Regions from separate parts of the Megalodesulfovibrio paquesii genome, predicted to be linked through region 1. Evidence: predicted binding sites of a transcription regulator. Region 1 holds the regulator's gene; each other region holds the start of a gene.
The links. The regulator sigma-54, encoded in region 1, starts transcription at its own class of promoters, with help from an activator protein. The targets are predictions, from matches to a motif close to CTGGCACGGNNNNTGCTT.
Positions count from the first base shown of each region.

Region 2: a site for sigma-54 is predicted at 1,657-1,674, ahead of ACYQ00_RS00360 (PEP-CTERM sorting domain-containing protein). Genes of this name have one in related genera too.
Region 3: a site for sigma-54 is predicted at 1,463-1,480, ahead of flgF (flagellar basal-body rod protein FlgF). Genes of this name have one in related genera too.
Region 4: a site for sigma-54 is predicted at 1,841-1,858, ahead of ACYQ00_RS01330 (motility associated factor glycosyltransferase family protein). Genes of this name have one in related genera too.

Region 1 covers NZ_BAAIGQ010000005.1:1,006,957-1,010,145, forward strand. Annotated here, with positions in the region: gene pyrG (CTP synthase) at 1-102, shown strand, start outside; gene ACYQ00_RS11135 (KdsC family phosphatase) at 147-686, shown strand; gene rpoN (RNA polymerase factor sigma-54) at 894-2,324, shown strand; gene hpf (ribosome hibernation-promoting factor, HPF/YfiA family) at 2,383-2,943, shown strand; gene ACYQ00_RS11150 (PTS sugar transporter subunit IIA) at 2,962-3,189, shown strand, end outside.
Region 2 covers NZ_BAAIGQ010000001.1:64,210-67,398, reverse strand. Annotated here, with positions in the region: gene ACYQ00_RS00365 (diguanylate cyclase) at 1-728, opposite strand, end outside; gene ACYQ00_RS00360 (PEP-CTERM sorting domain-containing protein) at 758-1,621, opposite strand; gene prsR (PEP-CTERM-box response regulator transcription factor) at 1,814-3,178, opposite strand; gene prsK (XrtA/PEP-CTERM system histidine kinase PrsK) at 3,175-3,189, opposite strand, start outside.
Region 3 covers NZ_BAAIGQ010000004.1:148,900-152,088, forward strand. Annotated here, with positions in the region: gene flgG (flagellar basal-body rod protein FlgG) at 1-580, opposite strand, end outside; gene flgF (flagellar basal-body rod protein FlgF) at 633-1,424, opposite strand; gene ACYQ00_RS03405 (L,D-transpeptidase family protein) at 1,603-2,406, opposite strand; gene ACYQ00_RS03410 (sigma-54-dependent transcriptional regulator) at 2,429-3,189, opposite strand, start outside.
Region 4 covers NZ_BAAIGQ010000001.1:294,070-297,258, forward strand. Annotated here, with positions in the region: gene ACYQ00_RS01330 (motility associated factor glycosyltransferase family protein) at 1-1,777, opposite strand, end outside; gene ACYQ00_RS01335 (cysteine synthase) at 1,937-3,189, shown strand, end outside.

The DNA.
Region 1 (3,189 bases):
TTCCAGTCCGGCCCCATGCGCCCGCATCCGTTGTTCCGCGAATTCATCAAGGCTGCCAAGGTGTTACAGGGGAGTATCGCCACGAGGAGCAACCAGGCGTGAGGCCGCCCCGCCGCCCGTTGCCCGCAGGCCGGGGCAATCCTGCCATCCGCCGCGCCCGGGCGTTGGGCGCGGCGCGTCATGTGCGCTTGCTGGTACTGGACGTGGACGGCGTGCTGACCGATGGCCGGCTTCTGTACAAGGAAGCCGGCCCGGCGGACAAGCTCTTCCATGCCCAGGATGGCCTGGGCATCAAGGCTGCCCAGGCCCAGGGGCTCCATGTGGCGGTCATCAGCGGGCTGGATTCTCCTGTGGTGGCCCGCCGCATGAAGGAACTCGGGGTGGAGGATTACCAACCCGGCCACCGCCACAAGGTGGGCGCCCTGCAGCTGATGCTGGACAAGCATGGCCTGGGCTGGCCCCAGGCGGCGTTTCTTGGGGATGACTGGGTGGATCTGGCGGTCATGGAGAAAGTGGGCTTGCCCATGACCGTGCCCAACTCCCAGGCGGAATGCCGGCGCCTGGCCCTCTGGACCAGCCGGCTCCCTGGCGGACACGCCGCCACGCGGGAAGCCATCCGGTTCATTCTTCAGGCCCAGGGCAAACTCAGCGCAGCGGTAAACTCTTTTCTGCATCCCCAAGTCTGAATAGAGACCAACCAGCGCAAATTCAACGGGAAAAATATTAAACTTCCGCTTGACACCGCTGGAATCAACATTGCATGCCGCCACGTCTTGCAAGGGGCGTGCTTCTGTGGCACTACTCAAACCCGTCCAGGATGTTAGCCTGCGAAACACAGCTGCATTTTCTTGTCAATCTTGTTAATTTTTTAGCGAACGGAGCACTACGGACACATGGCCCTGGAACTCAGACAGTCCCTCAAGCTGAGCCAGCAGTTGGTGATGACTCCCCAGCTGCAGCAGGCCATTAAACTGTTGCAGCTCTCCCGGATCGAGCTGCTAGAGACGGTCCAGCAGGAATTGCTGGAAAACCCCTTCCTGGAAGAGTCCCTTCAGGAAACCGCCCCCGAACCCTCCTTTCAGGATGCCAGTCCCGCCGGCCAGGAGCGCGACGCCGTGACTGAGCGCGACATGCTCAAAAGTGCGGACTGGGAGGATTACATCGGGGATTTTGCCTCCACCACGCGGCAGATGAACCAGCGCGAGGTGGAAATCCCCGAAGACGGCCTCTCCTTTGAGGCCCGGCTCACCTCCAGCCACAGCCTGGAAGGGCACCTGGAGTGGCAGCTGCGGCTTTCCGGTGCCACCCCGCGTGAGCTGGAAATCGCCGACGCCATCATCGGCAATCTCGGTTCCTCGGGCTATCTGCAGGCCTCGGCTGAAGAGCTGGCCGCCATGACCAGCGGCACGGTGGATGAGGTGGAGGCCGTGCTGCACAAGGTCCAGCGGCTGGACCCCGTGGGTGTGGCCGCCCGTACGCCGCAGGAATGCCTGCTCCTGCAGCTGGAGCTCTACAAGATGGATACCGACCCCATCCTGGTGGAGCTGGTCCGCGAGCATCTGGAAGATCTGGAAAAGAAACGCTACAAGCCGCTGGCGCGCAAATTTAAGATTTCCCTTGAGGAGCTGCGTGAGTACCTGGAGGTGATCCAGGGTCTGGATCCCATGCCCGGCGCCAGTTTCGGTTCGGGAGAACCCAGTTACGTCAGCCCGGACGTGTTTGTGTACAAACTGGGCGACGAATGGGTGGTGCTCCTGAACGAGGACGGCCTGCCCCGGCTGGAACTCTCCAGCGCCTATGGCGACCTGCCCTCCCGCGGCAGTGATAAGGAGCGGGATTATCTGCAGGAAAAGATGCGTTCGGCCCAGTGGCTCATGAAGAGCCTCTACCAACGCCAGCGCACGCTTTTCAAGGTGGCGGAAAGCGTGGTCAAACACCAGCGCGAGTTCTTCGAGCATGGAGTGACGCAGCTCAAGCCGTTGATTCTCAAGGACATCGCCGAAGATATCGGCATGCACGAATCCACGGTCTCCCGCATCACCACCAGCAAATACATGGCCACCCCCCACGGCACCTTTGAGTTGAAATTCTTCTTCAACAGCGCCCTGGAGCTGGATGACGGCACCCAGGTGGGCTCGGAAAGCGTTAAAGCGCTTATCAAAAAGCACATCGACGCCGAGGACCCCAAGTCCCCGCTTTCTGACGAGCGCATTGCAGAAATTCTCAAAGACACGTTGCATGTCAACATCGCTCGCCGTACAGTGGCCAAATACCGTATGGCCCTGGACATTCCCTCCTCCTCCAAGCGACGGGAAATGTTCTGATCCACAAACCCCGCCCGACGCATTACGCGGCGCGGCGGCGCACCTCACGGGAGCGCCTATGCAGATTACCTTTACCTTCAAGAATTTCGAACCGTCCGAGCACCTGAAGCAATACGCCCAGCGCCGATTCGAAAAACTCACCAAATTTCTGGAACGCACCGACGCCTCCGCGGAGCTGCAAGTGGCCATGAGCGTGGAAAAGCAGCGCCACATGGCCGAAGTGAAGCTTGTGGGCGACGGCCTGCACCTCTCGGCCTCCGAATCCAGCGAGGACATGTACCAGACCGTGGACCTCGTGCTGGACAAACTGGATGCCCAGATGCGCAAGCACCGGGAAAAGGGCAAGGACAAGCGCAAGGGTGGCGATGTGGCCCTCGATGGCCGCACCGTGCGCACGGAAGTCTTCCAGCTCACGCCCACGCCCTCTGGCGGCCGGGAGCGCAGCATCGTCGATTCCGATCATTTCCAGCCCAAACCCATGAACGTGGAAGAAGCTGCCGAGCAGCTCGAAACCTCCCAGGAACAGTTCCTGGTGTTCCTGGATGCTGAAACCAGCCGCGTCAATGTCCTGTACCGCCGCAAAAATGGCGACTACGGCCTCATCGACCCCGGCATGTAGGGAGTTTGGTCAAGCGGTATGAAACTGGAGGAATTCCTCGACCCGCGGCTGGTGCTGCCCGACCTGCACGCCACGGCCAAGCCGGCTGTGCTGCAGGAGCTCATCGCCCCCGTGGCGGAGACCATGCCCGGCTTTGATGCCAAAAAAGCCCTGCAGGTGCTTTTGGAACGCGAATACCTGGGCACCACCGGCATCGGAGACGGCATTGCCATCCCTCACGGCAAGCTGGCGGACCTGGACAAGATT
Region 2 (3,189 bases), on a different contig from region 1:
CTTTGGTGCAGCAGTTCTTCCAGGGATACACCGGGTTGATAGGTGGCCATGCCTATGCTCAGGGTCAGGGGGCGGGAAAGGGATGTCTGGGAGGCAATGATTGAACGAATGCGCTCTGCAACCAAAAGTGCTTTCTGTTCCCGGGTGTCGGGCAGCATGATGAGAAATTCCTCGCCGCCATAGCGAGCAACTCGGTCCATGTGGCGGCACCCCTGCAACAAGAGAGCGGCAACATGATGCAGGGCTTCATCTCCTGCGGCATGGCCGAATGTATCGTTGAATTCTTTGAAATGATCCAGGTCTGCCATCAAAATGGACATGGTTGAATTTGTGTGCTGTACCCTGTTGTATTCTCTGGAAAGTGCTTCCATGATGTAGCGTCTGTTATATAATCCAGTCAGATCATCAATAATGGCATTTTTTTCCATTTGCCGCAGGGTTTCAGAATCAATGCTGGTGATTGTATTCGGGAGCAAGCCTTTTTTGGTGCAGTAGTCTAATAGACTGACGATGAATGAAGGCTCTCTTCCAAGCACGTCCGTCAAGGACTTATGGTGGCGCGAAGCAGAAAGCAGGATCAAGCAAGGGTCGGTGCCATGGATGCTGCTGTAATGCAGTGTGTGCATGATATGTTCGCACACATCCTTTCCTGAGAATTTGCTCGCAATCGAGGAGAGAGACGGGGCATTGCGAAAAATCTCCTCAAGCGTTGCAGCAACATCATCCATGGCACTTCTCCGGTGTCGGCATGGGTAGGTCAGACGTTGTGCCGGGCCCAGCGCTTTCTCCCTGCAGCCACTGCCAGAGCCCCCAGGGCAGTCAGGAGCATGGTAGCTGGCTCGGGTGAAGGGACCGGGGCATTTTCGCCATACAGCACATCATTGGCGCAGCTGACAGTGAAATAGTAAGTGAAGGTATCGCTACCACCTGCCAACGCATGAAAGTCAAGGTCGCCGGTGATGTCCCAGGTGAGCGTTGTGGAGCGATTGTCCTTGGTGAAACTATCCACCCACCCGTCGAAGCTGGCGGTAACAGCAACGCCATTCGCGTCGAGGTAGGGCGTGGTGAGGTAGCTGTCCTTGACCCCAATGGGCTGATTGGGCCGCGGATCGGAACTCACAGTGGAGTAGGATTTCTCATAGTAACTTGGAAGGCGGGTCGAGGCATAGTCATCATCACGAAAAACGGCCAGGTGCACGCTATATGCCGTCCAGGTACTGGAATAGGTGCCTGGATCTCGTGCGCCAAGGGCGTCGTTGTGGAAGACGATGTCCCAGAAACCATCCTGGTCCAGGTCAAAGAACCAGTCGCCCGGTTCAATCAGGGACCACCAATAGTTTGCACTGGAGAGGCTCATGCCGGAGACTGTCAGGTCTACCGAAATGCTGGAAAGGGAATCCCCCTCAAAGGTGAAGGTGCCACCCAGGAGGTTCGGAATGCCGTTCTGATCCTGTGAAGCCAAGGATGGCACGCCGCCCCAGGTCTGCCCATTGCTCAATTCATAGCTTGAGCCCTGGCCGAAGTAGTTGGCGGTGTCCCCAAAAGTGACCACTTCAGCCCAGGCAACCGAGGCTTGAAGCAGTGCCAAAGACAGCATCAATGTCGCAAAGAAAGTATGCATAGGAACCCCTCGCATGTATGAGTAACAATACCACATAGCAGGATTCATGCCTGCGATGAGAAGATGGTTGTGATATATAACCAGCTTATTTTACGACTGAAATGAATAAAAAACTGGCAAGGGCGCTGCGCAGACTGTAAGATACGGCATCCGAGCTGTCGGGAATCTTTACAATGTTCCCGGCAGGCAGGATCAGGCGGAAACGCCGTGTTTGCGCATGAGGTCGTACAATGTGGGGCGGCTGATGCCCAGGGCGTCCGCGGTGCGCTGAATGTTGCCGTCGTGCCGCCTGAGGGCGTCTTCGATCATCTTGCGTTCGACGATGGAGCGTGCCTCACGCAAGGTTTTGGCTTCCAGCTCCAGCGCCTGGGGGGCGGCGGTGTCGGGCAGGTCCAGGTCTGCCGGGGTCAGCCTGGCGCTGCGCGTCAGGATGCAGGCCCTGCGGATGCAGTTTTCCAGCTCGCGGACATTGCCGGGCCAGGGGTAGGCGGTGATGAGTTTTTCTGTTTCCGGCGCCAGGCTCAGGCGCGGCTTGCTGGCATCGCTCCCATATTTCTCCAGAAAATGCCGGGCCAGTTCAAGAATGTCTTCTCCGCGCTGTCGCAGGGGAGGCATGTGCACGGAAACAACGCCCAGGCGGTAGTATAAATCTTCCCGGAATCTTGCCTCGGCGATTTGCTGTTTCACGTCGGCATTGGTGGCTGCCACGATGCGCACATTCACGTTGAGCGTTTTGCGGCCGCCCACGCGCATGAAGGCCATCTCCTGAAGAAAACGGAGGAACTTCACCTGCATTTGGATGGGCATTTCGCCGATTTCATCCAGAAACAGGGTGGAGTTGTGCGCGTATTCCAGCTTGCCGCGGACCGTGGCATTGGCACCGGTGAAGGCGCCTTTCTCGTGTCCAAAAAATTCAGACTCGACTAGGTTTTCTGGAATGGCACCACAATTTACAGAAATCATTTCATTTTTGTGACGATGGCTCCCGGCATGTATGGCGCGGGCCACCAGTTCCTTGCCTGTTCCAGATTCGCCGGTAATGAGCACTGGTGCGTCGGAGGCGGCGACCTTGTCCACCAGGGAAAACACCTGGCGCATGGCGGCGCAGTTGCCCACCAGCCCGACGCGGTGTGTGGCAACCGGGTGAGGGTGGACTTCGGCGCGGCTTTCGCTTTCGATCTGGTGCAGTTGAAAGGCCCGGCGGATCATGACCCGCAAGTCACCAAGGTCCACTGGTTTTCGGAAAAAATCATACGCTCCGGATTCCACAGCAATGCGGGCGTGTTCGGCATCTTCAAAGCCGGTGATGACAATGATCTTTGACGAGATGCCCAGGGAGAGCATTTCCGTCAGGCAGCGCAGGCCCTCCCGCGCGTCTTCCTGGTGCGGAGGCAGGCCAAGATCCAGGGTGACAACTGGCGGTTGATGCTGGCGAAAGAGGGCCACAGCCTGTTGGGCGTTTTCCGCGAAAAGGATGTTGTAGGATTCGCGGCCCAGGCCCCAGCGTAGCTGCTGGCGGATGTCTTCGTTGTCGTCGACGATGAGCAGTGTGTTCATGAATGCGCTGC
Region 3 (3,189 bases), on a different contig from region 1:
CTGTTTCCGTGTACAGGTTGCGGCCCAGGGCCTTGAGGCCGGCGGGGTTGGCGAAGGTGTACAGGGGGATATTGGCCGTGGCGAGCTCATCGCCGTTCTTGTCCAGGGCGGAGATGGTACCGTCCTGGGTCACGACCACATTCACGGTTTCCGCAGGCACGGTGAATTCCGGCTGCAGCACATAGCCGTTGGCCGTGACCACGGTGCCTTCGTTGTCCAGCTTGAAGGCGCCGGCGCGGGTGTAGGCATCCTCGCCATTGACATCCACGAGGAAGAACCCATCGCCTTCGATGGCCAGATCCAGGGCGTTCTCGGTGTTCTGATAGTCGCCCTGGGAGAAGATCTTGTGCACCGTGGTGGGGCGCACGCCCATGCCCACCTGGATGCCGGTGGGTATGCGGTTGCCGGCTTCGGTTTCCGTGCCGGCGATCTTCTGATCCTGGTAGAGCAGGTCTTCGAATTCGGCGCGGCTCTTTTTGAAGCCTGTGGTGTTCACGTTGGCAAGGTTGTTGGAGATGACGTCAATGTTGAGCTGCTGGGCGATCATGCCCGTGGCGGACGTCCAAAGGGAACGCATCATGGCGTGTTTCCTCCTGGGAAAGCGTGTGGGCCAGTTTGACCAATCAAATCAGTTACGTGGTGGACTTGCCCACTTTGGTGATGTTCTTGGTGCAGGTTTCGTTGGAGGTGGTCAGCACTTTGGCATAGGCCTCGAAGGCGCGCTGGGTTTCAATCATGTTGACCATGTCTTCGACGATGTTGACGTTGGCCATTTCCAGAAACCCCTGCACCACCACGGAATCTTCGGAAGGCTGTTCAACCACGCCGCCCGCGCCGTCCTGCTTGGGCCGGAAGAGGTTGCGGCCGTATTTTTCGAGGGACCCGCCGGGGTCGTTCACGTCCACCACCTGCAGCTGTCCCACGAGGTCGCCGTCGGCGTAGACCATGCCCTGTTCGTTGATGTCCACGCGGGTGTTGGGCGGAATGACGATGGCCCCGCCATCGCCCTGGACTTCATAGCCATCGGAATTGACCAGCGTGCCGTCGGCGGTGGTATGGAAGTTGCCATTACGGGTATAGAGCAGGCCTTCCTCGCTCTGCACCTTGAAGAAGCCGGTTCCCTGGATGGCCACATCCAGGGGGTTGTCGCTATTTTTCAGGGAGCCCTGGGAAAAGTCTGTCCGCACGCCGGCAATGCGCACCTTGGAAAGGTTCGTGGCCCTGGGGAAGAGCTCTTTCTCGCGGACGCTCAGCACAGGCTGGCGGATTTCATCGTGGGCGTAGGACACGAACACGTCTTCAAAAGCCAGCCGCTCGGGCTTGTAGCCGGTGGTGTTGGCGTTCGCCAAATTGTTGGCGATGATGTTCATGCGATTCTCGCATGTCAACGCGCCAAACAAACCGGAAATCATGTCATCGCGCATGGTTGTGTCTCCTTTTCGTCTGTGGGACGCAGGAGAGATTGCACAGCCCGTGCCAGCGCGAAAAGTCGGATATTTCTGTAATTATCTATCTGCTATTATTGCCTTAAAAAGAAAACGGCCGCCGTCAAGCTGACGGCGGCCGTACCGGGTTGCGAATAAACGCGCGGGCAACTGGCGGCTATGGCAGGCCCCACGCCGCACGCACACGGGCATAGGCGGCTTCCGGAAACTGGGCCAGCACGGGGCGGGCTTCGGGGAGGAGCCAGGCCAGCAGCGACTGGATGGCCTGGGTTTCCATGGCCGTGCAGCCTGCGGTGGGTTGTCCTGGGCCGCGAGCGATATGCAGAAAGATGCAGGAGCCTGCACCCGGGTCCACGGGGCTCTGATTGTGGGCCGCGAACAGTCCGAAGCGATACAACCCGTCTGGCCGAAGCATGTCCTCGGCACTTTGCCAGTCCTTGCCCTCCAGGGTACGGGGCTGGATGGTGTTGTAGTGCCGGGAGGCGATGTCATCCACGCAGACAAAGTCGGCGGTGGGCGTCAGCAGCGGCATGGCCGTGCCTGTGGCGGAGGCATCTTCCAGATCGGCAGGATCGGCGGCAAAAGCGCCGGGCAGGGCAAAGAGGCCTGTTGGGGCGCGGCCATCACCTTCCTGTTTGACCGGCTCGCCCAATCGTCCCGCCTCTGCAAGCAGTGCTGCAGGGTGCAGCCCCCTGCCCCACCCCAGCCCGTTACGGCCGAGGCTCACGGGAATGGCCGCCCCCACGGCCTGCCAGGCGGCAGCGTCCTGCGCCCGGGTGTACCGCTGCAGCGTGCCGGTGGTGCTGTTCCAGTCCGCTGCCCGCACCAGCAGCAGTTGCCGGACGCCCTGCAGGGGGGAGTGAGCGGCAGCAAATCCCGCAGACGCGCCTGCAAGTCCCGAAAACGCGACAGCCAGGACCGACACCAGCACCATGCCGCAGGCACTACCGATCAATTTCATGACACGCCTCCCGCCTGCGCATTCAGCGCGTGGCGATATTGTGTTTTTTGAGCAGGGCATAGAACCGCGACTGCGAAAGGCCGGAAAGGCGGATGGCCTCCTTCATGTTCCCGCCGCACACAGTCATCAGATATTTCAGATACCGCTGTTCGATGCGGCTCCAGGCGTCGTCCCGGAAGTGTTGCATGGAGGGCATGTCCGCCATGGTGAAGCCGGCGGTTTCCACATCCAGGGCCGGCTCCTCGCACACGGTGGGGGCCACGCGGGTGCGGGCCACCTTGGCCCGCAGTGCCGCCGGCAGATGCTGGGCCAGCAGATAGGAATCCAGCAGGGCCGCAGCCAGGGCGTGCTCCAGGGTGTGGATCAGTTCCCGGACATTGCCAGGCCAGGGATAGGCTTCCAGGGTCTCGAAAAAATCCGCACAAGCGCCCTTCTGGGGGGAATCATTGCGGGCGCAGATGCGTTCGATGAAGTGGTTGGCCAGGGGGCGGATGTCCTGCACACGGTCGCGCAGGGGTGGCAGGTGGATGGAAATGGACTGGATGCGATAAAGCAGATCGTTGCGGAAGGTTCTTTCCCCGACCATCTTTTCCAGATCCCGGTTGGTGGCTGCCACCAGGCGAAAATCCACGGGCCGTTCTTCCCGGCCGCCAATGGAGCGCACGGTGCGTTCCTGCAGCACGCGGAGGAAGACCTTCTGCAGGGAAAGGGGCATCTCGCCAATTTCATCCAGAAACAAGGTGCCGCCATCAGCCTGGAGCACCAGGCCCAGCTGGTCGCGCT
Region 4 (3,189 bases), on a different contig from region 1:
CCTGCCGGTTTGCGCCGCAGGTGCAGATGGCGCGGTCCATTTCCCGCACCTTGGTGTTGACCCGGCTGCAAATCTGGCGCAGGGCCGGCAAATCCCTGGGCTCGAAGGGGCGGCCAAGATTCAGCAGGCCACCAACATCCATAATTTCATTATAGAGATACGGAAGATACAGCGGATCCTGCCGCAGGAACTGATGCAGTCTGGAAATACCCTCACCAATGGCCTGCTGTTCCCGCGCCGCCTTTTTGAAGCATTTTTCCAAGTGCTTGAGCAACGCGCGCAGGGAGGATGCCCAGCGGTCCGACCGGGCCTCGTACACCGGCCGGGGCAGGGGACGGCGCGCCTGTTCCAGGGCCGTGAGGAACCGCCCCACGCTGCCGGGATCTGAGGGTGGCAGCCCCTCCAGGGCCAAGGCTTCCGGTGTCAGGACTTCCGCCCCGGCAATGACCGCGCCGCCGCCGTAAATGTTCAGGACGGGAATATCCCCACGCTGTATATCGGCAGCCAGATCGTGCAACGCGGTGGTATAGGACAAGGTGGACCAGATGGTCCCGCCGTCGGCATCCTTGAGGGCCACGCGGTTGTGGGCCGCGGCGCAGTTGGCGTGGTGCCCGGCCACGTGAGACTGCTCCTCCCTCCAGGCAAAATCCTGGCCGGCCAGGGTCACCGATTTGACGCCAAACCAGGACAGCAGCCGGAACAGGGCCACGCTGACGTTGCCGCCGGCATGGAGCACCATTTCGCGGTCGGCCAGGATGAACGTCCCCAGCCCGCCGCGGGTCCAGATTGGCAGTTTGGGGCCAGGGTACCGCGCCACCACGTCGGGCTGCATCTTGGTGGAGTACAGCAGGGGGATCTCGCGGGCAAACTCTGGATCGAGCCGATCGAACACGGCGCGCATGCCTGCGGAATAGTCGATGGCCATGCACAGATGCGGCCTGAGGCCAAGACGCTGCAAGGCCGGCAGGGTCTGCAGGGCCGTGGTCATGAGCGCGTTGTCCGTCTGTCCGGCCAGCTGCGGGGCGGCCATGGCCAGGGACGGCCCCGCGCCGAGAATCACCGCATGCACGCCCGCGGCCGCGCCCTGCAGCCGGCTGATGGAGCCATGGCCCATGGCGGTCTGAAAGTTGGCAAGTTCGTTGCCCACCATAATATCCTGCCGCAGGCGCATGGTGGTCAGCTCCACGGCCAGACCTTCCAGGATCTGCCGCAACATGATGGCCAACTGCGCGTATTCAGGGCCGATTTGCCGGCAGGGCACATCCACCTTGAGCTCGATCTTGCCAAAGAGAAATTGCATGTCCAGCTGTTGCAGGGTCTTTTCCACCGCCTCGCGCGTCGGGGGGGTGAAGATCAGCTTCTTGTGGCGGATGAAGATGGAATAGTCCGTTGAGCCGAGCATGGCCAGCAGCAGCTCCCGCCGGGGCTCCACCACCACGAGGCGATGCGGTGCGGGCAGCCGTTCCAACAAAAAATTGACGCCGTATCCCAACCCGCAGCCGGCAATCACGGTGGCCGAACGGGCCAGGCGCTCGCGGGCTTCCTTGTCCAGATCCTTTCCTGGCGCCCAATCCCGGTAAAAGGCATGCGGCGGCATGGCGCCGTAAAGCGGGCCACCGTCTTCCAGCCGCCAATCCGCAAGCCCCGGCCGATGCATGAAAAATCGCTTGCCGACCTCTTCCAGGGCATCGGGCGTGGCCATCAGCCAGGAGAAAGTGGCAGGGGAAACCGCAGCCAGGGTCTTCAAATTAGTGTCGAGAAAGGGGGCGATGTCCATGCGGCGTTCCTTTGCAGGCCCTTGTCGTAAGCCTGGCGCAAGAGGGTCAAGGTGCGAGGAAAACTGCAACTACCTTGCCAGCTGCCCCGTTCGGCCGTATGCTCTGTGCCATCGCAACCACGTACTCCAGCACGCGAACAGCCCAATCGAGTTCAATCAATGCACCATCAGAACGTGCTTACCGCCGTCGGCCAGACGCCGCTTGTGCGGATCAACCGGATTTTCAACAAGCCCGGCGTGACCATCCTGGCCAAACTGGAAGCCCGCAACCCCGGTGGCTCCATCAAGGACCGTGTGGCCCTGGCCATGATCGAAGCCGCAGAGCGCCAGGGGCTCCTCGGGCCAGACGCCGGGCCGGACAAGATCATCATCGAAGCCACCTCGGGCAACACCGGCGTGGGTCTGGCCATGGTCTGCGCCGTCAAGGGCTACAGGCTCCGCCTGCTCATGCCCGAGACTGCCTCGGCCGAGCGCCAGATGATCGTGGCCGCCTACGGCGCCGAGATCCAGCTTACCCCCGGCCACCTTTCCACCGATGGCGCCATCGAGGAAGCCTACCGCCTGGCCCGCGAGCACCCGGAAACCTACGTGCTCATGGACCAGTTCAACAACCCCGCCTCCATCGCCGCCCATTACGAAGGCACGGGCCTGGAAGTCTGGGAGCAGACCGGGGGCCAGGTGACGCACATGGTCGCCACCCTGGGCACTTCCGGCACGGTGATGGGGCTGGCCAAGCGCCTGCACGAATGCAATCCGGCCATCCAGGTCATCGCCCTGGAGCCCCGGCCCGGCCACGCCATCCAGGGTCTGAAGAACATGCAGGCCTCCTACCCTCCGGGCATCTATGATAAAAAAATCCCTGACCGCATCCTGCGTGTGGAGGATGACGAAAGTTTCGAAATGTGCCGCCGTCTGGCTCGCGAGGAAGGTCTGCTGGTGGGCATGAGTTCCGGCGCGGCCATGGTTGGCGCGCTCAAGGTCGCCCAGGAGCTGGACGAAGGCCTGGTGGTGGTGCTCTTCCCCGACAGCGGCGAGCGCTACCTTTCCACCCCGCTCTTTGCCAGCCGCCCCCGGGCCGGCCTGCACCTGCAGGACAGGCGGACCGGCCAGCCGGTCTATCTGGAATCCGCTCCCAAGCCGCTGGGACTGTTCACCATGGCCCCGCCCCTGGACGCGCCGGATGTCATGGATGATCCTGAACCCTGGCGGCGCATGGTGCACCTGGATGTGCTGGCCCGCCTGCTGCGCGCCCGCGGCGTGGAGGCCACGGCCATTGCCGGCGTGGCCGACCTCGATGACCGCACCCTGGCCGCCGCCCGCGCCGCCGGCCTCTCCCGCGAGGCCCTCAGCGAATCGCGCCTGGAGCATTTCGCGTGGCAGGCGGAGGCCCTGGGCTGCCGGGCCCTGGGGTT